3 regions of the Methylobacterium sp. BI1 genome follow, and region 3 is predicted to be linked to each of the others. Evidence: riboswitches for the same ligand, from Rfam matches in the RefSeq annotation. Region 3 holds a riboswitch; each other region holds the start of a gene.
The links. A riboswitch is a leader RNA that binds a small molecule or an ion and turns the genes downstream of it on or off. The one in region 3 is predicted to bind cobalamin.
Positions count from the first base shown of each region.

Region 1: another riboswitch for cobalamin. It lies ahead of AC1MGR_RS15325 (TonB-dependent receptor); the one in region 3 lies ahead of AC1MGR_RS21350 (TonB-dependent receptor).
Region 2: another riboswitch for cobalamin. It lies ahead of AC1MGR_RS09560 (TonB-dependent receptor); the one in region 3 lies ahead of AC1MGR_RS21350 (TonB-dependent receptor).

Region 1 is NZ_CM155267.1:3,265,583-3,273,300, forward strand. Features, by position in the region: gene AC1MGR_RS15325 (TonB-dependent receptor) at 1-1,367, opposite strand, end outside; cobalamin riboswitch at 1,679-1,880, opposite strand; gene AC1MGR_RS15330 (DUF2934 domain-containing protein) at 2,051-2,239, shown strand; gene AC1MGR_RS15335 (helix-turn-helix domain-containing protein) at 2,299-2,622, opposite strand; gene AC1MGR_RS15340 (type I secretion system permease/ATPase) at 2,918-4,684, shown strand; gene AC1MGR_RS15345 (HlyD family type I secretion periplasmic adaptor subunit) at 4,688-6,139, shown strand; gene AC1MGR_RS15350 (hypothetical protein) at 6,193-7,718, shown strand, end outside.
Region 2 is NZ_CM155267.1:2,044,857-2,052,574, forward strand. Features, by position in the region: gene AC1MGR_RS09560 (TonB-dependent receptor) at 145-2,295, opposite strand; cobalamin riboswitch at 2,402-2,602, opposite strand; gene AC1MGR_RS09565 (hypothetical protein) at 2,855-4,207, opposite strand; gene AC1MGR_RS09570 (hypothetical protein) at 4,390-5,340, opposite strand; gene AC1MGR_RS09575 (hypothetical protein) at 5,709-6,230, opposite strand; gene AC1MGR_RS09580 (DUF6538 domain-containing protein) at 6,704-7,718, opposite strand, start outside.
Region 3 is NZ_CM155267.1:4,515,009-4,522,726, reverse strand. Features, by position in the region: gene AC1MGR_RS21360 (FdhF/YdeP family oxidoreductase) at 1-348, opposite strand, end outside; gene AC1MGR_RS21355 (hypothetical protein) at 638-949, shown strand; cobalamin riboswitch at 1,040-1,256, shown strand; gene AC1MGR_RS21350 (TonB-dependent receptor) at 1,365-3,533, shown strand; gene AC1MGR_RS21345 (glycosyltransferase family 61 protein) at 3,812-4,930, opposite strand; gene AC1MGR_RS21340 (quinone-dependent dihydroorotate dehydrogenase) at 5,356-6,435, opposite strand; gene AC1MGR_RS21335 (DUF952 domain-containing protein) at 6,432-6,791, opposite strand; gene AC1MGR_RS21330 (S24 family peptidase) at 7,010-7,642, shown strand.

The DNA of each region.
Region 1 (7,718 bases), 1.2 Mb from region 3:
GGGAACGTGCCCGGGTCGTAGGCGAAGGGATCGACGCTGGTGCTGGTGTCGAAGAAGAAGTTGTTGGTGTGCCGGAAGGCGATGTGGTTCACGTCGAACCCGGCCAGGACCTCGTTGCGGAACCCGAACAGGCTGCCGCGGACCGTGGCGTCGAGGCGGTTCCCGATCTGCTCCTGGCGGTGGTAGATCTCGAGGTAGTCGGAGCGGTCGATCCGCCCGGTGTCGCGGTTGAAGGCGTATTGCTCCACGTCCCGCCACTGGCGCCGGCTCTGCAGCCGGTAGGCGGTGTTGCGCACGGTCACGTCGGCGCTCGGCGTCCACTCGGCGCGCAGCTGCGTCCAGTTGTCGGTCCAGAGGATCCGGGCGTCGCGGACGTTGTAGTTGTTGAACCGGATGGATTCGAGGATGCGCCCGTTGACCAGGGGCGTGCCCCAGTAGCGGGTCGGCTCCTGATAGCCGAAATCATGGCTCAGGGTGACGGCGAGGTCCGGCGTCGCCTGCAGGGTCAGGGCGCCTGAGACCGCGAGGTTGCGGAAGCTGCCGTCCGGCGCGATCCAGCCCTCGGCGCGGTTGCCGCTGATGTTGAGGCGGTAGGCCAGGGCCTCGCCGATGGGGCCGCCGGAATCGAGGGCGAGCCGCGCGAGGCCGTCCGAGCCCAGGGCCGCGCGGGCCTCGTTGAGGGGCGTGAAGACCGGCTTCTTCGTCACCACGTTGACCACGCCGCCGATGGCGCCGTCGCCGTAGAGCACGGAGGCCGGGCCGCGCAGCACCTCGATGCGCTCCACGTTCCAGGTGTCGAACGGGAAGGTCACGGTGCCGGCGCCGACGAACAGGCGGGTGCCGTCGTAGAGCTGCTGGATCGAGTTCGGGCCGGCGAAGCCCCGGGCCGTGAAGGCGCCGTTGCCGTTGCCCGGGGCCGCCACCGTGGTGATGCCGGTGGCGTTCTGGGTGACGGCCTCCGCCACGGTGTTCTGGCCGCGCAGGCGGGTGGTCTCGCCCGCGATCACGTCGACGCTGGCGGGGGTCTCCAGTGGCGTCAGCCCGAGGCGGCTGGCGCTGCGGGCGGGACTGCGCAGGTTGAGCCCCTCGGCGGGGGCCGGGCCGCCGCGACCGGAGCCCGAGACCTCCAGGGTCTCCAGGGTCACGGCCGGCAGAGCTCCCTGCGTCTGGGACTCCCGGGTCTGAGCCCCGGCGGATATCGGCAGCAGGCCGCCGAGGAGGGCCGCCAGGGGCAGGACCAGGGTGGGCAGGACCCCGACGGGCAGAATTCCGACGGGAAGAAACCCGCCGGGAAGGAGCCCGACGGGAAGATCCTGGCGGGATCGCGGGGCGTTGGCGGTGCGGAGTTGGGTCTGTGCGACGGGCATGGGGCAACCGGGACAGGGCGCGGGCATCGGTCGGGACCGACGAGCCCTCCTCGCTAAAGCGAATGTTATAATGTTACAATCGCTGAAAGGTGCCGGACGCGGTCTTGTCCGCCACGCAGCCGCGTCCGGGCCGCGCGGAGCGGCCGGATCGGGCGTGGGCAAGCGGAACGCGCGGGCGAGGACGGGCATCGACGGGACGGCTGACGCGACGGGTCGCGCGAAGTGGCACGTCACCGCGAACGAGGCCGGCCTGGATGCCGAACGGCATCCACCCCGACACCCACCAGGACACCCCGCCCGATGCGTTTCGCGTGTGACCACGACTGACGGCAGGTCTCCTGGCTCGCGGGTCACCGCCCTCTCATCGTCTTCCCAGATGCAAGGCACCCAGTGACGTGTTGATGATGGGCTCGCCGCTTACAGTTGCGGGGGCAGCCGCGGCCTCGGACGCCCGTCCTCACCGCGTTCCCTTTTGATCCTCGATAAAGAGGAACCGTCGCGGATAAGCTAGGCCGTTTCCGGTACCGCAGTCAAACCCGTCCGGGGTTCGGCAACCGCCCCGTGGGCGGTCGGCCGGGGCGTATGCGCGCCGATCGGGGGACAAATCCCGCGGTGAAGCGTTGGCCCAGCAGGAAGAACCGGGCTGTGACGCTGTGACCGAGACTGAAGGAGCAGAGAGCACGATGTCCGAGGACGGGATCACGTTCGAGCGGATCCGCGAGCGCGCCCATGAGATCTGGGAGCGCAACCACCGCCCCGAGGGGTTCGAGGTCGAGTTCTGGCTGATGGCCGAGCGGGAGCTGCGGGCCGAGCGCGCCCGCACCACCCAGAAGGCGGACGCACCGGTGCAGGAGGACGCGGTCCGTCCCTGAACCTGCATCTCTCCCCGACACTGCAGGGGGCTGGCCCGGGGCCGCGGGCCCGGGGCGCCTCAGCCGTTCGGGGGCGGCGCCGCCGCGTCGTCCGCGAACAGGATCTCGTGGGTGAGCGGATCGTAGAAGCGCATCAGGTCCCGGACGAGGTCCTTGGCGGGAACGTCGAGGGCGGCGGCCCAGGCGCGGTAGCGATCCGGCGGGATCCGGCCGCGTCCGGTCTCCAGCTGCGAGATGAAGGTGTAGTACTCGGCCCCGACCAGGGCGGCGAGCTGGCGCTGGGACAGGCCGCGTGCCTCGCGCAGGTTCTTCAGGAAGCGACCGCCCTCCCGGCGCAGTTCCAGCACCCCCTCCGAATCCAGGCGTTGGTGGTGAGCGTACACGCGGGACATCCCTCCTCGGGCAGCGATGGTTGGGGCACGATCAATTTGTACAGTAAATTCCATATAGAGCAGGACCCGGGAGACTGTCCAGACGGCGCCGGTCCGGCCGGCGCCCGCGCGCGGTCGCGGCCCGGTCGCGCTGCCCGTCGTGGACGGCCCGGCGGCGTCGCCGGCAAGCTTGTTGGAAACAGTCCAAACTGCGCTATCATCGGCGGATGAAGAATTCAGACTCGGGATCGCCGGGGACGCTCAGATCTCGCGTCGCCTGCGCCCGCACGAGGATGCAGAGCGCAGCATGAACACGCAGACGACGCGGTCGGTGCTGAGCGACGGCCTGCGTGCGATGCGGCCCGTCCTGGCGACGGCGGTCGCCTTCGGGTTCTTCATCAACCTTCTGCTGTTCGTCAGCCCGCTCTACATGCTGCAGATCTACGATCGCGTGCTGCCGAGCCGGAACGAGACCACGCTCCTGGGCATCACCCTGATCGCGGTCTTCGGGCTCGGCGTCTACGCCGCCCTGGAGATGCTGCGCTCGCGCCTCCTCGTGCGGGGCGGCCTGATCTTCGACCGGCGGGTGGCGGAGCCGATCTTCGATGCCGCCCATCGCGGGGCGCTGCTGCGGCCCGGCGGGCCGCACGACGCCGTGCTGCGGGACGTGGACGTCCTGCGCGAGTTCCTGACCGGCAGCGGCATCCTGGCCTTCTGCGACCTGCCCTGGGCTCCGATCTTCCTCGTGGCCTGCTTCCTCCTGCATCCGTGGTTCGGCACGATGGCGCTGGTCGGCGGGGGGCTCATCCTCGGGCTGACGCTGCTCAACGAGGTCGCGACGCGGCACGCCCTCGACTCCGCCGGCCGGGCCGCCCGGCTCGCCGGGCACCAGGCGGGGGCGAGCTTCCGCAACGGGGAGGTGCTGCGGGCGATGGGCATGCTGGGGGCCATGCGGGCGCTCTGGCGGGGGCGCCACGACGAGGTGCTGCTGCTCCAGGCGCGGGCGAGCGACCGGGCCGGGCTCATCGTGGCGGCCACGAAGTTCGTGCGGCTGCTCCTCCAGCTCCTCGTCCTCGGCGCCGGCGCCTACCTCGCCATCCACCGGGAGATCACGGGCGGCGCCATGATCGCGGCCTCGATCATCATCGGCCGGGCCCTCGCCCCGATCGAGGCGGTGGTGGGCAACTGGAAGGGCTTCACCGCCGCCCGCGCGAGCCATCGCCGCCTCGCCGAACTCCTGGCCATGGCGGGGCCGGAGGCCGCGCGGGTGTCCCTGCCGCGTCCGCGCGGGCTGATCGAGGCCGAGGCCCTGGCCGTGGCGGCCCCCGGCGCCTCCCGGGCGATCCTGCAGGGCGTCGGCTTCCGGATCGAGCCCGGACAGCTCGTGGGCGTCGTCGGGCCGAGCGCGGCCGGCAAGTCGACCCTGGTCCGGGCGATGACCGGGATTTGGCCGCTGACCGGCGGCAGCCTGCGCATCGACGGGGCGGAGCTGCGGCACTGGGATCCGCAGGAGCTCGGCCGGCACGTCGGCTACCTGCCGCAGGACGTGGAGCTGTTCGACGGGACGGTGGCGCAGAACATCGCGCGCTTCGGGCCGGCGGAGGATGCGGCGGTCCTCGCCGTGGCCCGGCGCGCCGGCTGCCACGACCTGATCCAGGCCCTGCCCGACGGCTACAACACCGTGATCGGCCCGGGCGGCCACGGCCTGTCCGGCGGCCAGCGCCAGCGCATCGCCCTCGCCCGCGCGCTCTACGGCGATCCGAGCCTCGTCCTCCTCGACGAGCCGAATGCCAGCCTCGACCAGCCCGGCGAGGCGGCCCTGATGCGGGCCCTGGCGGCCCTGCGGGCGGACGGCACCACGGTGGTGATCGTCACGCACAAGCTCGCCCTCCTGGCCGATGCCGACGCCGTGCTGGTGCTGAATGCCGGCACGGTGCAGAGCTTCGGCCCGGCCGAGTCGATCCTGGGCGCCCTGCTCGGGCCGCGCCCGGTGCCGCACGTCGTGCCGGCGGCCGGGGTCTCGGCGCTGCCCGAGCCGCGCCGGGCCTTCGACCCCCAGCGGAGCGCGGGCTGAGCCATGGCGCTGCCGCACGCTTCAGCCCTTCTCAAGGCCCAGGCCCTGCCCACGGGAGAGGCCCTGCCCAAGGGAGAGGCCCTGCCCAAGGTAGAAGCCCCGCCACGGGCGGGCGCCGGTTCGCCGGCCGCGGCACCCGCCCTGCCCCCGGCGGCGGCCGACCTGTCCCGCCTGGTGGATTGGCGCTGGTACGCGGCTGCCGGCTACCTCCTCATCCTGGCGACCTTCGGGATCGCCGGCGGCTGGGCGGCCTTCGCGCGCCTCGACCGCGCCGTCATCAGCCCCGGGGTGATCGTCGCCGAGGGCAGCCGCAAGACCGTCCAGCACCTGGAGGGCGGCATCGTCCAGGAGGTGCTGGTCAAGGAGGGGCAGAGCGTCCGTGCGGGGGAGGTCCTGCTGCGGGTCGATCCCCTGCAGTCCCGGGCCAGCGCGGACCTGTTCCGCGGCCAGCTCGACGCCGCCCTGATCCTCGAAGCCCGGCTCCGGGCCGAGCAGGCCTCGGGCGCGCGCCTCGACCTGCCGCCCGAGATCGCGGAGCGGCGCGGCGAGGCCGCCATCGCGCGGATGATCGACGACCAGGCGAGCCAGCTCGCCGAGCGCCAGGCCTCGTTCCAGCTGCAGCTCTCGCTCACCGAGGCCAAGATCACGCAGCTGCGGACCGAGATGTCGGGGCTGGCGGTGGAGAAGACGGCCGTCGAGCAGCAGGTCGCCCTGATCCAGCAGGAGCTGGAGGGCCTGCGCGCCCTGCGCGAGAAGGACCTCATTCCCCTGTCCCGGGTGCTGATGATGGAGCGCGAGCGCACGCGGCTCTCGGGGGTCATCGGGCGCTCGGTCGCGGAGACGGCCAAGGCGCAGAACGGCATCAACGAGGCCGGGATGCAGGCCGCCCAGCTGCGCCAGAAGCGGCAGGAGGCCCTGACGGCCCAGCTGCTGGAGACCCGCCAGCGCATCGTCGAGCTGCGCGAGAAGCTCGTCGTGGCGCAGGACGTCCTGCGCCGGCACGAGATCCGGGCCTCCCACCCGGGCGTGATCCAGGACCTCAAGGTCTACACCCTCGGCCAGGTGATCCGCTCCGGCGAGCCGCTGATGGAGATCGTGCCCACCAGCGACCGGCTGGTGGTCAGCGTCCAGTTCGCGCCCAACGACCTGGAGGCCGTCCAGGCCGGCATGCGGGCCGAGATCAAGTTTCCGGCCTTCCAGAGCCGGCGGATGCCGACCCTCCTCGGTACCGTGACCCTGGTCTCGCGGGATCGCCTGCTCGATGAGCGGACGAAGCAACCCTACTTCGCCGGCACCGTCGAGATCGACGAGCGCCAGCTGCCCGAGACGGTGCGTCCCCGCCTCGTCGCGGGCCTGCCGGCCGAGATCACGGTCTCGGCGGGCGAGCGCACGGCCCTGGAATACCTCCTCGGCCCGTTCTTCGACGCGCTCGGGCGCGCCTTCCACGAGCGATAGGACCGGCGGATCGTGACGAACGCGGGAGAGGACTTCCCGGGAGAGGACTTCCAATGAGTGCGGTGCTCTCGTTTTTCCGGCCGGCGCAGACGAGCCGGGGCGGCTGGTCGCAGCAGGAACTCGCGGAGTTCTACCGCGTGGAGGCCGCCCTGATCCGGGCCGGCCTGCCGGTGGCCAGCGCGCAGGGCCTGAGCGACGAGGCCGAGCCCTGGTTCGTCTTCTGCCGCCCGGACGGCGACGAGATCCTGCACGTCGCCCGGATCGACGGCCGCTACGTCGTGGCCTCGCCGGCCTTCGACGGGCCGATGTGGGACAGCGACTTCCGCGCGCTCATCAACCAGATCGCGCAGCGCCACGCCGAACTCCTGCCGTTTCCGCGCGGCGGCGAGGGCACCCGGCTCACCGTCCATCCCGCGGCGCTCCTGGCCGCCCTCGTGGCCGCGGCGGCCCTCGCCCTGGCCCCGGACGAGGCCCGGGCGGCGGCATCGGCGGAATCCGGTGCCGGGCCGGGCGCGGCGAACCGCCCGCAGCCGGCCGCCGACGCCCTGCCGGACGGCGCCGCCGCCGAGCGGGACGGCCAGCGCAAGCAGGTCGACGCCATCGTGTTCTCCGCGATGATCTTCGCCGCGACCGCCTTCGCCCCCGACGGCGCCGCCGCGCGCCCGGCGGAGGAGGCCGCATCCGACGCGATGGCCGCCGGGGCGGCGAACCCCGGCGCCGGGGACGCCGTCGGTGCCTCGGCCTGGGAGCGCGCCGAGGCGGCCGCGACCTCCGGCGCCCCGGGCGCGGTCGGCGCGGCCGGGCCGATGGGCAGCGGCGCGTCGGCGCCGGCCGCCCGCGAACCGGCCGCGCCGGTCACGCCGGCCGGCCGGACGGACGCCTCCGGCCCGGGCCCCGGTCCGTCCCCGGCGCGCGATCCCGGCCATGCCGCCCTGGAGGCGGACGGCCCGGCCCACGGGCGGGTGGCGGAGGCGGACCCGTCCCGCACCGCCGGCGCGTCGAAGCCGGGCGAGGCCGTCGCGGAGAGCGGCGCCACGCGCGCCGGCGACGGCGCTCCGGGGGCGGCCGCGCCGGCCACGGCCGAGGTTCCGACGACCGCGACCCGGGCGGTGGACGCGGCCACGCCGGCGCACGAGGCCGCGCCGGCGCAAGGCCCCTGGACGCGCCCCGCCGCGACCGCCGCCGAGACGCGGTCGACGGCCCTCGCCGAGGCGGCTTCCGTCCGGGACGAGGGCCGGAGCGGGAACGCCCGCGCGTCGGACGCGGCCCGCGGCGGCCCGGATCGGGTCGCGGACGAGGCGGGGCGCGACGCCGGGTCCGCCCGTCACGGCCCGGGCGACGACGGCGCCCGCGCGGCGACGGCTGTGTCCGACCACGCCGCGCATCCGCAGGATCGCCACGCCGAGGTCGGTCAGGTCGAAGTGAGCCAGCTCCAGGCCAGCCAGGGCCAAGCGAGCCAGGGCCGAGCGAGCCACGCCGAGGACGGCCGCGCCGGCGGCGGCTCGGACGGGGGCGGTTCCCCGAACCGCAGCGGCGGCCAGGCCGGGATCGACGGCCTTACCGAACCCGGTGCCCAGGA
Region 2 (7,718 bases), 2.5 Mb from region 3:
AGTTAGGCGTCATCGCAGTTCTGATAAGATTTCCGGGGAAGGGGCAATACTTAATCGGCTTGACCACGCGAGGGGGCTGCTCATGACCCGACCCGGGCGAAGTAGCCCATCTCCGTCCTCCCCGATATCGGACGTTCGAAGATGCTAGAACCGACCCGCCAGGGTCAGCCTTACCGCCGTCGGCTCGACCGGATGGAAGTGCCGGTCGGCGACACCGTCCGCTGCCTCCCCGGGTAGGCGCGAGGTGTAGAAGTAGGTGATCTGGTCGGCCTTGGCGTTGGTGAGGTTGAGGACGTCGAGGGACAGGCTGATCCCGTTCTCGAAATTGTAGCCGACCCGGCCGTTGAGCAGCGCTGTCGGCTTGGAGCGGACTGAGTTGTCCTCGATCAGGGGGCGCGGTCCGAAGTACCGAAAACGCATGGAGCCGAACCAGCCCAGGCCCTCGCCGAAGGTGAACCCGGCCGACGCGATGGTGGTCGGGGCCTCGGGTACCCGGTTGCCGGCAGGGTCCCGGTCCGCAAAGCGGGCGTTGGTGACCGTCAGGTCCCCTTCCAGCGAAAGCCAGGGTGTGACCGCGTAGCGGTTGGTCCACTCGACGCCGAAGCGACGGGTGGGGCGGCTCGGCTCGGTGGTGCCGGTGTCGCCCTGGAACAGGTTCTCGGAGGCGAAGTCGAGTTGGAATAGCGTCACCGCCGTCTCCAGGCCGGCGATGGTCCGGTTGCGCAGGCCGATCTCAGACCCCGTCGAGGGCACCAGGAAGGGCGAGCGGCTGATGTTGAACAGCGGGCTTGCCGGATCGACGGTGGCGGTCACGCCGCGAGCGTCGTTCGAGTGGAAGCCGCCGCCGTAGTTCACGAACAACTCGGTATCGAACCAGGGACCCAGCACGAGGCCGAGCTTCGGATTGACGATGCTATCGTGCGCCTTGCCGGAGTTTGCCGCCGTGTCGGATACGACGTCGGCGTAGTAGGTATCCGCCCGGAAGCCGACGCTGGTGCGGAGCCAGTCGGTCCAGCGTAGCCGGTTCTCGTAGTAGAACGCCCCGCTCGCCTCCAGCACGCGGTCGTCGAGGACGGTCGAGCGATACTGCCGGTTCGTGGTGTTGAACAGGCCCACCCGGATGCTGTCGGTTCGGGTCTGGACGCCGATTTCGTTCTCCATCGGCATCCCGAACAGGTCGCCCTGGAAGGTATGGCCGACCTCGCCGCCGCCGAGTACCCGGCTGTCGCGCTGGCGGAACTGGTCACCGTTGACGGGATCGTTGAGGAAGTAGGTGAAGTCGTTGAAGAGGTTCATCTGGTAGCGGATGACGTAAGCGTTGGCCCGCGTGATCCCGATATCGCTGGTCTGGCTCCAGCGCCCAGAGAGCGAGAAGCGGCCCGTGTCGCCGCCGTCGGTCGGGTTCAGGGTGCCGAAGCGGCCGAGGATGCCCTCCGAGACCGCCCGCTCCGGGATCTGGTTGGTGGCATTCCACTTGGCCCAGTAGGCCATTCCGGTGAGCGAGAACCCGTCCAGCGCCGTGCCCTGGCTGTAGCGGACGACGCCGTTGAGTTTGCGTAGGCGGTCCGGCACGTCCCACGGACCGTCATAGGTCTGGGCCTCGCCGGCCACGAGGAGGGTGCCCTGGCCGAGCGGCGCGGAGGCGATGGTCAACGCTCGCTTGAAACCGAAGGAGCCGAACGAGGTCAGGGCGAGGTTACGGTCCACCTTGTCGAGGTAATCAATCCGCACCGACCCGGCCGAGGCGAAGTCGCCGTCGCGGACGAAGTACGGCCCCTTGTGGAACTCGACCGCGCCGACAAGTTCGGGGATGAGGAAGTTGAGGTCGGCGTAGCCCTGCCCATGGGCATGGGTCCGCATGTTCACCGGCATGCCGTCGACCGAGATGGCGATGTCGGTGCCATGGTCGAGGTTGAACCCGCGCAGGAAGAACTGGTTGGCCTTCCCTTCTCCGGAATGTTGGGTAACGATTAGGCCCGGCACGCTCTCCAGCACCTCGCCGGGTCGTGTGATGGGGCGGCTGTTGATCTGTGCGCCTGAAATCACTCCAGCGCTCGCCGCATCGACGGTTCTGAGGCTACCCCCGATGCCGGTGACACCGCCGACGTACCCTGCGCTCGCGGCAGGCCCGGTCGTATTGGTGGGTGGCCCCTCCGCCGTCACCGAGAGTTCGGCAAGATTGGCTTCCGCTGCCTGGGAAGAGGCTCGTTGAACCTGAGCGCTGTAGGGTACGAGGCTGGCGCAGGATGCGAGCAGAAGGGCTTGGTAGGCGGGCCGTGAACGAATGGGCGACATAGGACCTCGGGCGACGTCTGTGGCACGTCACCGCGAAGACGCCGGTCCGCCCGCGACATGCGAACGCCTCGACACCCACCAGGACACCCCGCCCGATGCGTTTCGCGTGTGACCACGACTGACGGCAGGTCTCCTGGCTCGCGGGTCACAGCCCTCTCATCGTCTTCCCAGATCCTCGCAGATCCAGTGACGTGTTGATGATGGGCTCGCCGCTTACAGTTGCGGGGGCAGCCGCGGCATCGGGCCAAAGCCCTCACCGCGTTCCCTTTTGATCCTCCAAGGAGGAACCGTCAGGCACAAGGAGCCTCATCAGGCGACACAGCGTCAATGCCGGTTCGAGACTTTCCGGGTCTGTGTGCTCGGTAGGTGACAAGCGAACCCTTAGGAGCGCTCGCTTGGGGTGACCGCGTAACGCCTGCTTCGAACGTTTGCTGCCTGAGAGCGGACTGGCGGAAATACACCCGCAGCGGACCTTCTACGGTGATACCAAACATCTGATTTGATCCACTCGCGCAGTGCATGAACGTGGGGGACCCATTTTGCAACCCGTTGCACCGGATCAATGGAAGGCTCGTGGTGGGGACGCGTCTGCCCGGTCCAAAAGCCGGTCGAACATGCCTGACCACGCTGGCGTGAGCGCAAACCTGGCCTCGGCGCGCTGCCGCGCCCTCGCTGGGGTCAGAATGCCCTCACGCACAAGCGCACGGCATACGGCTGGCGGCGCGAACCCTTCACTGGCCGTGGCGGTCACACCTCGGTTGTTGGCGATTAGGGACAGCATGAGCCGTCGGTTGGCCTCCGGCACTGCGCGGTTGAGGCGCGCCATAAAATCGCACACGTCGGTAGCGGAAGCATCAAAGGCATCGAGGGTCATGAGGGCGTCCCAGAACGTTTCGAGGCGGCGCGCCGCGTCGGTATTGAGGGTCATCAGCTTGACGATCGGACTGGCATCCCGAGCTACGCCAGCGCGTTCCACGACCTGCTCAACCCTGCTGGTGTAAGTGATCTCGACGCGCACACGGTTGTGGGTCTTGGCGTAGACCTTGGCGACGATGTCCTCCGTCAGGGGCAGCTTCATCCATCGTGCATTCGAGGTGCCGCCGATCTCGGAACGCTGGAACAGCCGGCCCGCTCCATCGGCTGACATGAGCAATCTGGACAGGTCGCCTACCGTGGACACAGCATCGGCGGCACTGAACTCGTAGTAGGTCTCGACCTGTGTGAGCGTCAGCTTCTCCTGGTCCAGCGCCGTCGCGAAGCCTTCGGGCATGATCGTGGCATGCAGCGCCAAGCGCAGATGGGCTAGATAGGCACTTAGGACATGTTGCCACTGCATGGCTCGACGTTCGAAGCGTTCGCCTCCGAGCCGATCTAGCCCAACCAAGATGTTGTCGTTGCCGTCAAGCGTCGTGAGAGCAAGCTGGCGGCGTGTGAATGAGTTAACCCGAAGGGCCTCGAAAGGGTCGCGCTCTGAGATAGCGGCAAGCGATGGATCTGGCTGGTGCGCGAGGAAGCGCGTTGGGTTCAGGTCAAGCTCCAGGTCTATGTCGATGAAGCCGGCCTCGGGCCGGCACCTTGCGTTGCCTCGCCCATTCACGAGCCACATGGGCTTGCGAGACGCATTGAGACGAGGCCGAAGGCGCATGTTGAGGCTGTTCGGTAGGACCGTACCCACGAAAAGGCCTTCATCATCGCGGGGTCCGATCTCGGAGAGCATGTCCGGCATGGACGCGGGGTCAACCAGCACGCGTGCCGTGTAGCTGGCCTTAATCCTATCGTGCCGCGCATCGCCAGCCGCGAATAGAACGGCTGTGCTGTGGGAGCGGATATTCTTCATGCCGGTGCGTGAGCGTAGGCGAATGATGGGCAGAGACGCGCTGCTCGTGCTGGTGTTCGTGCTCTGCAAGGTCATCTTGTGTTGCTCTATAGAGGCACGGGGTGCCGGCGTGCTGCAACGGGTTGCAATAAGCGGGCTGGCAGTCCGAGACCGGACACGAAGATTTCTGCTAATCCGGACATTGCCGGACATCATCACCCTGTTTCGGTCCTGGCCAGACTACCAAGAGGGGTGATGGCTTTCACTGCGGAGAGGGGTCAAAGAGCCCTACTCGATTGCATCTCAGCATCATGATCTGACGCTGAGACAGCGGGGTGCATGTAGCCATTGAACAATCCTGAACGGTGCGCGAGGTCGAACCGCATTCGGTGCCATCGACGCAACTCGCGGGAGAGCGCCACGGCCTGGGAAACAGAGCCTGCCGCAAGTGCGTTGGCATACAACTGTTCGAGATCGGCGCACTTAGCCTCCATGGTCGCGTTCGTATCAGCGAGGATATCGGCCGGTCGCGCTGCATTGAGGTGATTACGTTCGATTTCACGGGCGCGGATAATCCACCGAGAGATCGTCCGAGGGTCCTTCCCGAATGCCTCGGCCAGCGTCACGTGCGTTGCACCCTGGCGCACACGTGCAAGGGTATCCAGGCATCGTAGGTCGTGCTCACTCAGGTCGGTGTCGATGGTCGTTGCAACGGGTTGCATCAGTGATCCAGCAATGGATGGGCCGCGCTCAGATGCGACAGGCCGAGATGCTGGCGTAGCCGCATCCGCAGGCATCATGTCAGGGACCAACCCCAAGCCGCGCTGGCAACGCTCCTTGGCGATCAGCGTGTCACGGAGCGCAAGGGCAGGATCAGTCTTGCCTGTAAGGCCGAGCCACTTTTGCCGGCGGTCTACGATCTCGGGGCTCAGGCCACTTTCAGACAGTTGATCGCTGTCGAGAGGGGTCCCCGGAGGTAGCATCAGCGCGGCTGCACGCGTTTCGATGCAATCGTGGTCTAGCCCAAGTTCGATGAGGGAGATGCAGGTGTTCTCCCAGCATACGTCGTCCAGCGCAACCGGTTCGATGCCCAGGTACTCGCGCATGAGCCAGCTATTGTGCCGGTTCACCGGCTTGGTCCGGTCGATAGGCATCGACAAGCTCTCAGTAGGAAATGCAACGGGTTGCAGCGCTGCCAGGGGCGACAGGTATTGGAAGTCTCTAATCATCTTACTCTCTATCGGTCTTATTGCTGCGGACCCGGACGCAGGTGCTGAGTGCAACCCGTTGCAACGGGCCGGGGGCTGATGCGTGCAGGGATTGGGAAAGACGCTGGCACCGGGGAGGGTGACGAGCTTCGCGGCAGTGCCAGCGTCTGACGCCCTGTCCTGAGACGGGGGCGACCTCAAAGGATGTGAGGAGGTCCTACGGCGGCGGGCTGTGCAAGACCTTCTCATCGTACCTGCGGTGTCACGGGGCGCAGGTACGATGGGTGCGGGGAGCCATGGCAATGAGGAGCGACCATGGCTCCCCTAACCAATGCCGCTCTCGCTCCAAGATGGAACGACGAGGGAAACAGCGGCATCGGTGTCCGTAATTACCGGGGCAAGCGCGGGACCCATCCTTCGCGGGAGCCAAATCCATTCAGCGCCTCGCGGATAAGCCCCCGCATCGACAACTCATTTCGGGCGACTTCAGCCTGTGTGTTGGTTATGCCGAGAGCACGAGCGATGTCGGTGGAAGTGGCATCGACGGGTTCACGGCTGGACGACCTCTCGTGCGCCTTCAGTATCAGGTCGAGAAGGCGAGCAGCGTCATCGCTTAGACCGTCGATCTTCTGGACACGCGGGTCCAGTGCGGTGCGGTCAAGATCGGCTTTCCGGGCAACCTGAGTGCGGGGCGCGGCAATCATGTCGAGGCCGGCGCCGCCTAGCACGCTCTGGGTGCCGTTCGAGGACCGAACGACCGGGGCGATGTCGGACTTCTGTGCGATGGAACTTCTGAACGCGTTCAGAGCGAAATCGATGTTGTCGCCCTTACGGGCATTCTCAGTGGACCGGCGCGCATCAGCGCTGGTATTGTCGGCTTTGCTGGCCACCTGGATGAGTTTAACGGCCACGACCGGCCTCCTTTTGCAACTGGTTGCAATCAGACGCAGTGATCAGCCTCTCCACTGCCTCGCGAACGACACTCGAAGTCGAGTGGCGTGTCCCCATGGCTTCGGCATTACGCCGTTCTACAAGTTCATGGATGGCCGCGAGCATCCGTTCGGACACAACTACTCTGAGACAATGGCTTAGCATAATCAAAACACCTATGAAGTGCTGTGATTATCGGCCATTCTTAGCCTGCATCAACAGAATAATCTGTGTCAATTTGAAGCTGCCTAAGTGTATGTCAAATCAAAATGATCAGATAATCGCTCTGGATCTCCTTCGAGATTTGAGCGGGGAGCTTTTTGAGCATCCCTCTCTTCAGATAAGGATTGAGCGCTGACGTACTCTACTGATGGTATTGTGTAATATCCAACAAAAAAAATCACAAACGCTACAAAATCATATATTTTACATAGTATTAATACTTAGGCGAAGATTAATCGCCTCGAACTTTTAGAGCAGCTAACGATAAATCATCGTACTGCACTTTGGCCATCCAATTAGCCAATGTGGAAGCGCGTGTGCCTTGCCCATAGCGCTCTTCGACGCCGCCAGATCGTGCCCACCCGCCCAAGGCCCTAGTTGCATCGATTGGGACACCGGCCTCGCGGAGGGCATCGCGGAAGCCATGTCTGAAGCTGTGGAAGGAAAGGCCCGGCTCTTTAATTTCGAGGACCTTTGTTAGCCAGTATGAGAACCGTTTTTGGAAAAGGTCCGCCACTTGATCCTGATCACGTCCTGGAAGGTCTGGGAATAACCGAACTCCGTCCGACTTCTGCATCAATTCGACGTGGCGCAGAAATCCGAGCTTAACTAGTTCTGGGTGCACAGGTACTACGCGCTCACTGCCCGCAGTCTTGAGTGAACGTCCCTTTATCCGGCGTAGCACGAAGCATGTAGCGCCATCCTTCACATCTACATCGGCCACACCGAGTGTCACGATCTCCCCTAGCCGCATTCCAGAGAACAGGCCTATCAACGGAACCCAAAAGCGTCCCCCTCGCTCCTCTCCGGCCGAGCGTGACCACGCGGGCAGGCCAGCTACCAACGCGTTCAGTTCGATAATGTTGAAAGGTCGACGCGAGACCTCTTGCAACTTGGGTGGGGCAAGGCGTGTTGCGGGATTGACGGTAACCAGGCCTTTTTTCAGAGCCCAATTGAAAAAGCTGGACAGCGCGTGCGTGTGGGCAACAAGCGTACCGCTCGCTACACGCCTGTCATTGCGCTCCGCAGCCAGCGCCGCAACATCTCTAAGCGTTTTCAATTTTGAATATGCCTTGAGCTTTTGCAGGTTCGGCGGTAGCCCCGCCAAAAGCTCTTGAGTTGCCGCGCAATCGCTGCGCTCGATTGTAACAAGAAGCCGATCATCTCCGACCACCTCCCGCAGCGCGCGGAACGTCATTCGGTACTTCATGCCGGCGCTTCCGGTCAGTCCCTTCCGCGTCGGATCA
Region 3 (7,718 bases):
GCGCATCGGGTGCGTCAGGCGGCCCTCGCCCTCGAGCGCGTAGTCGGTCCAGCCGCGCAGCTCGGTCACGGTGTGCTTGGCGAAGAACTTCGGCGGCGTGCGCTTGTCGGTGGCCTCCCAGGAGACCGCCTTCACGCCGTTCTCGCAGAATTCGAACGAGGAGCCGTGCTCCGGGTCGCCCCAGGCGCAGCCGGGGCAGTCGAACCCGTCGGGCTGGTTGGCCTTCAGCATGGCGCGGGCGCCCGACAGGGGCGCCCGGCTGCCGAGCAGGTGCTTGCCGCAGCTTTTCAGGGCGCCCCAGCCGCCGGCGGCGGAGGAACGCTTCGGGGACGCGGCCGGGTGATCCATCGGGGAGTCCTGAGGCAGGGGGCTGAAGCACGGCTGGCGCGGCCGACGATCGGGCGCCAAGCGGAGCAGTCTCCCTTCAGCGATATCGCGATGCACAGCGCGCGCTCAATCACGCGAAAACGCAGGCCAGTCATGCCGTTAGGGGTACCATGCGTTTTTTGCAGGGCGGGTGAAGGGCGGGTTAAAACCGTTCCAGACCGCGCCGCGGCATCGGCGCAGGATCCACCCTGGCGGCGGGCCCGCCAATCGCTTAACCCTCCGGTCGAAACGGCGCGGGAGGACGGGCAGGATGCGGACGCCGGTGAGGATCTTCGCGGCGGCGGCCGTCGGCCTCGCGGTCGGCCTCGCGGTGATGGCACATGACCGGCAGATCGGTGCCGAATGGGCCGTGTCGGCCGAGCAGATCGCCGACGCGCAGGCCTACGGCAAGCCGGGCGTCGAACTGCCGCCGGGGCACATGGTGACCGAGCCCCAGCGCAGCGAGGGCGCGGAGCGGCTTCCCCTGAAGTGGATCCTGCTCGGCCTCGCGGCCGGCGGCGCCGTCCTGGCCGGGACGGGCCGCCGGCGGGAGCCGGCGCGGAAACCGGAGGGACGACGCTGACGCGCGGCCTGCCTCGTCCGGCGCCTGTCGCCGGCCGGGCACACCGGCCTGAAAACCCCGTCCGGCCATTGACGGCGCCCCCGCGCATCGGGCCTCCTGCCACCCGACGGTTCCTCTTCGTCGAGGATCAAAAGGGAACGCGGTGAGGACGGGAGTCCAAGGCTGCGGCTGCCCCCGCAACTGTAAGCGGCGAGCTCCTCATCAGCACGTCACTGGGTGAACGGTCCGTCAGGACCCGGGACCTGGGAAGACGATGAGAGGGCGGTGACCCGCGAGCCAGGAGACCTGCCGTCAGTCGTGGTCACACGCGAAACGCATCGGGCGGGGTGTCCTGGTGGGTGTCGGGGTGGATGCCGTTCGGCATCCAGGCCGGCCTCGTTCGCGGTGACGTGCCACAGACGTCGCCCGAGGTCCCATGTCGTCCTCTCGTTCCCGATCGTTTCCCCGTTCACGGCCCAGCTATCGATCCTGGCTCCTGGCCTCCTGCGCCGGCCTCGCGTCCACCGGCGCCGCGCTCCGCGATGCCGGCGCCCAGACCGCGCAGGCGGACCTCGCCGAACTCTCCGTGACCGCCGAGGCGCCGCCGACCGGCGGGGCCGGACCGGCCGCCAGTGCCGGGTTCGTCGGCGGGGTCACCGGGATCGGCGGCGGCCTCCGGACCGTCGATGCGGCGAGCGCCGGCGTGATCTCGGGCGCGGCCCTCAACAGCCGGCCGATCACCCGGCCCGGCGAGGTGCTGGAGAGCGTGCCCGGCCTCATCGTCACCCAGCACTCCGGGGAGGGGAAGGCCAACCAGTTCTTCCTGCGCGGGTTCAATCTCGACCACGGCACCGACATCGCCATCTCGGTGGACGGCATGCCGGTGAACATGCGCACCCACGCCCACGGCCAGGGCTATGCCGACCTCAACTTCCTGATCCCCGAGCTCGTCGGCGCGGTGGAATTCCACAAGGGACCGTACTTCGTCCGCGACGGCGATTTCGCCTCCGCCGGCTCCGTGCGGATCGACTACCTCGACACGGTAGCGCGCAACCTCGCGCTGACCTCGTTCGGCAGCTTCGGCTACAAGCGCGCCCTCAGCATCGCCTCCGCGCCCCTCGGCGAAGGCCACCTGCTCGTGGCCGGGGAGGCCCAGACCTATGACGGGCCCTGGGACGTGCCGGACCGGCTCGCCAAGCTCAACGCCGTCTTCCGCTACAGCCAGGGCACGGCCCTCGACGGCTTCGCGCTGACCGGCATGGCCTACTGGGCCAAGTGGAACGCCACCAACCAGATTCCCGAGCGGGCGGTAGGGGAGGGCCTGATCGGCCGCTTCGGCTCCCTGAACCCCACGGATGGCGGCGATACCGGCCGCTTCTCCCTCTCGGGCCGCTGGAGCCGGACGAGCGACGCCGGAGTCACCCGGGCGAGCGCCTACGTCATCCGCTACGGGATGAACCTGTTCAACGACTTCACCTATTTCCTCAACGATCCGGTGAACGGCGACCAGTTCCGCCAGCGCGACAGCCGGGTGCTCGGCGGTGGGGAGGTCAGCCACACGATCCAGGGCAGCCTGTTCGGCCTGGCCATGGAGAACGAGATCGGCCTCCAGACCCGGACCGACGCCATCCGGGTCGGCCTGTTCAACACCACGGCCCGGCAAGTCCGCTCCACCGTGCTGGACGACCGGGTGCTGGAGGCGAGCGCGGCGCTCTACTACGAGAACCGGGTGCGCTGGACCGATTGGCTGCGCACCAGCGTCGGCTTTCGCGCCGACGGTTTCCACGCCGATGTCCGCTCGGACACGCCGGCCAATTCCGGCACGGCCCGGGACGGCATCGTCAACCCGAAGCTGGGGCTCGTGCTCGGCCCCTGGTTCGACACCGAATTGTTCGTGAACTACGGCGGCGGCTTCCACTCGAACGATGCCCGCGGCGTCACCGCGACGGTCGATCCGACGAGCCCCCTCTTCAACATCAGCCGCTCGCCCTTCCTCGTGCCCTCGACGGGCTCGGAGATCGGCCTGCGCAACCGCAGTCTCAGTGGGTTGGAGACGGCCGTGACGCTGTTCCAGCTCGACTTCGCCTCCGAGAACCTGTTCCAGGGCGACAGCGGCACCACCGAGCCGAGCCGCCCCACCCGCCGCTTCGGCGTCGAGTGGACCAACCGCTACGCGGTCACGCCCTGGCTCTCCCTGGAGGGCGACCTGACGGTGACGAACGCCCGCTTCGCGGACCGCGATCCGATCGGCAACCGGGTGCCGGAGGCACCGACCACCATCGCCTCGGCCGGGTTCACCTTCGGCGAGGGGCCGGGCTGGTTCGGATCGATGCGCGTCCGCTATTTCGGGCCGCGGCCGCTGATCGAGGACAATTCGGTGCGCTCGCGTCCGACGGCGCTGGTCAACGGCCGGGTCGGCTACAACTTCGACAACGGGATCAGCCTGTCCCTCGACGTGCTGAACCTGACCAATGCCCAGGCCGACCAGATCACCTACTTCTACACCTCCCGCCTGCCGGGCGAGGCGGCAGACGGCGTCGCCGATCGGCACTTCCACCCCGTCGAGCCGACGGCGGTGCGGTTGACGTTGGCGGGGCGCTTCTAGGCCCTCGGACGGCCGGGTGTCTCGGGATCCGGCCGTTGTTCAGGCCCGTGGCCTCCGCTCACGCGTCCAGCTCGAGGTGGCGGGCCACAATCCCGGTGCCGTCCCTCTCGGACTTTGTCACGGGCGGGCCTGGGCGTCCGCAAGGGAATCGTTGCACCGGCCTCGACAGAGGTACGCACCGGACGCGGCGTCCCGGATGCGAGGCTACGCTCTCGCTGCGCCAGAGCTTCGGTTCCTGCTGCCGCGCGGACGGTCGGCGATACCCAATGGGGACGCGCTCAGGGATTGCGGCGCCAGGTCATCCAGTCGAAGGCCAGCGCGATGTCGGCGGGTTCGAGCGAAAAGGCGCCCGAGCCATCCAAGTTCGCCGCGCCGATGAGGTAGCCGGTCTGGTGACCCAGGACGCCATCGATACCGGATTGGAGGAAACCCAGTTCCTCTCGGTTGTCGCGGGCTGCCACGACGAGCGCCCCGGGATCCGAGAACATGGAGCTATGCAGACCGGAGCCGTATTCGCCGACGATGGTCCCCGCGTGTTGGAACAGCGCGACTTGATCCGGCACGCTCAGCAATTCCGGCGATACGATCGTAAATCCGCGCGACCTTGCGGTCTCCTCGAACAGCTGGCGCTGGATCAGCACCCGCGTGTTGTGGGCAAATCTGTTCGTCGGACGCGATACGAACAGCTTCGTCCGGTTTCGGGAGGGACGCGTTCGCCCGATCGCCGCCTGCCGCATAGCGGCGCTCGCCTTCGCGAAGAGCTGCGACACCCGCGTTCCAAATCGCAAAGTGGAGGGAACGATCAGCTCATCACAATCGATGATCTCGCGGGTTCGATCATAAAATCGGCACTGGCTCGGCTCCACGTTCAGCAGGGCAAGCCAATCTCGTGCAAAGCCGGGAGTGTCGGAGGGCAGAAGAAATCGCAGTCGATCGATCCTGTAGCCTGCCAACCGTAGCAGATGGATCTTGGGCAGGAAGTCGACGATCCAATGGCCGTACCCGAGGTGGCCCGGTCCGGCCAACAACACCGACGGCCCCGGTGCATGCCGTCGCACCGCACCGGTCTGCCATGCGCGCGTGTTCCGATGATGGGTGTTCAGGTAGTCGAGACTGGTTTGCAGATCGTAGCTCACATTGAAGCGGCCATCGGTGATGATCATGCCTTCACCGATCACCGAGGCGTTTCGTAGGTTATAAATCGACGTGCCAAGGACGATATGCTGCGAATGATAGAGTCGGAGCAGATCCGGGGTGACGGACCCGGCGAGGAAGGCCGGCGGATCGAAACGTGTCGTATCCGACCGCGTCAACGCGACCATCGAGCCGCGCCCGGCTTCGACGTTGCTGCGCAGATCGATCACATCGTCGGCAGCGAGCCGGGCCACTTCGTCCATTACAGGTACACGCTCCCTCTCCTCGGTAAGATGACGGTGGCGGATCGGAGACAGTCTCGTAGCACCTGCGATGCCGACCTGTCCGGGTGCGCGACGTCCGCGTCATAGACCGGCAGGCCGGTCCCGGCGGAAGTGACGCCGCGAGGGAAGGGCGGGATCGATGCCGGACGCCGCCCTCACCCCTGTTCCCAAGGTCCGCGAGGGCGCCGTGGGAGGATGTTCGAACACCGGGGCGATCACGGCTCCCTGTTCGGGGCGTTCCGCGATCTGGCGCGCACGGCGCGGACGGCCTTCGTCCGCGATGCCCTGGCCGGCGACACCGCCCCCTGCCGGGCGAGGGGGCGGACGGCGTCGCCGGTTGGCACGTCCACCTGGGGTCAAACCGTCGGCGGTGCGGCTGACGCCGGCGGGGCGGTTCTTGGCCGTCAGTCCGTCAGCTTCGCCAGGGCGGCGGCGTCACGCCCGACCAGGGGAGCAAGCTGCGCGGCGCCCTCGGCCTTCATCCGCGAGACGAGGCCGGCCTTGATCTCGGGGATCAGGCCGGGACCGGCATAGACCAGGCTCGAGTAGAGCTGGAGCAGGCTGGCGCCGGCCCGGATCTTGGCCCAGGCGGCCTCCGCCGAGTCGATGCCGCCGACGCCGACCAGGGGGAGTTTTTCGCCGACGCGGAGATAGGTCTCGGCGAGGAGCCGGGTCGCCGCCGCGAAGAGCGGCCGGCCGGAGAGGCCGCCGGTTTCGCGGGCGAGGCTCGCCTCGCGGAGGGTGCCGGGGCGGGCGATGGTGGTGTTCGAGACCACCAGACCCTGCACGCCGCGCCGGAGTGCCGTGGCCGCCATCGCGTCGAGGGCATCGAGGGTGATGTCGGGCGCGATCTTCAGCAGGATGGCGGTGGCCGGATGGGTCGTGTCCCGGGCCTCGACCACCCGGGCGAGCAGCTCGTCGAGGAAGGCCTCGCCCTGGAGGTCGCGCAGGCCGGGGGTGTTCGGTGAGGAGACGTTGACGGTGACGAAATCCACCAGCGGCGCCAGGGCGCGGGTGCAGGTCACGTAGTCGGCGAGGCGGTTGGTGGAATCCTTGTTGGCGCCGATGTTGACGCCGACGCGGCCCGGACGGCCCTGGCGGGCGGCCAGGCGCCCGCGCACCACGTCGAGGCCCTCGCTGTTCAGGCCGAAGCGGTTGATGACCGCCCGGTCCTGTGCCAGCCGGAAGACCCGGGGCCGTGGATTGCCCGGCTGCGCCTTCGGCACCACGCCGCCGACCTCGACGAAGCCGAAGCCGAGCCCGAGCAGGGCGTCGGGAACCTCGGCGCCCTTGTCGAAGCCCGCCGCGAGGCCGACCGGGTTCGGGAACCGGTGGCCCAGGACCTCGACGGCCAGGCGGGGATCGTCGGCGGGCGGCCGGCGCGGGGGCAGGGCGGCGAGGCCGCGCAGCGTGAGGTTGTGCGCCGTCTCGGCGTCGAGGCGGTGCAGCAGGGGCTTGGCCAGGGGGAAGAGGGCGCCGATCATGCCGAGGGCCCCCCGGCGAGATCGCCCGGGAAGACGTGGCGTCCGTCGGCCCCGAGGGGCAGGTCGGTCACGGAGCGGACGGCCGTCAGGTCCAGCTCGGCGTAGAGATGCGGGAACAGCTCGCCCCCCCGGGAAGGTTCGTATCGCAGGGCCGGCCCGAGATCGTCGGCGTCCACGGCGACGAGAACGAGATCCGCGGCCCCGGCGAAGTGGCGGGCCGCGGTCTCGGCCACCTGGGCGGCGGTGGAGAAGTGGATGTAGCCGTCGGTGCGGTCGATCGGGGCCCCCTCGAAGCGGCCGATATCCTCGGCCCTGCGCCAGAGGGCCCGGGGGGAGATCTTGTAGATGAGCGCCATGCCCGCTCCGTAACGGGTTTCGCAGGGCCGATCAAACACCGTCGGAGCGCGTGAAGCCGCAACCTCACGGACACAGTTGACATCATGAGTTGTCAGGGCCTCACGATGAACCCGTCGGCCGGTTTCGCAGCCTTCGCACCATTGCTATCCGAGAAGAATAGTTCTACTTTCCTAACTCTAGGCTGGACGTCTTAACCGTAATACGCTTTGAGCTTTCGATGCTGTCTCATGAACAGATTTGGACCGCAATCGACCGCCTAGCGGAACGCCATGGATTTTCCGCGTCCGGTCTTGCGCGGCGTGCCGGACTGGATGCGACGAGCTTCAATCGCTCGAAGCGCATCGGCCCCGACGGCCGAAAGCGCTGGCCCTCCACCGAGTCGGTCTCGAAGGTGCTGGCCGCCACCGGGGCGAGCCTCGACGAATTTCTCCGGCTGATCGAGGCGCGCGAGGGGCCACCGCGCACGATGATCCCGCTGATCGGCATGACCCAGGCCGGCGCCGGGCGCCTGTTCACCGACGAGGGCATGCCCACCGGCGGTCCCGGCTGGGAGGAGATCGAGTTTCCCGACCTTGCCGACGACCGTGCCTTCGCCCTGGAGGTCCAGGGCGATTCGATGGCGCCGCTCTACCGCGACGGTGACGTGCTCATCGTGTCGCCGACCGCCGGGGTCCGCAAGGGCGACCGGGTGGTGGTGCGGCTCGCGGCCGGGGAAGTGCTGGCCAAGGAACTCAAGCGCAAGACCGCGCGCACGATCGAGCTCGCCTCCCTCAATCCGGATCACGCGGACCGGGTCGTCAACGTCAGCGACATCGCCTGGATCGGCCGGGTGATGTGGGTGCGCCAGTAGCGGCGCCGGCACAGCTTTGCCGTTTCCGCGCTTGCGGCTATGCCTTGCGGCCGGAGGGGCCGCGTGCCCCGGATCG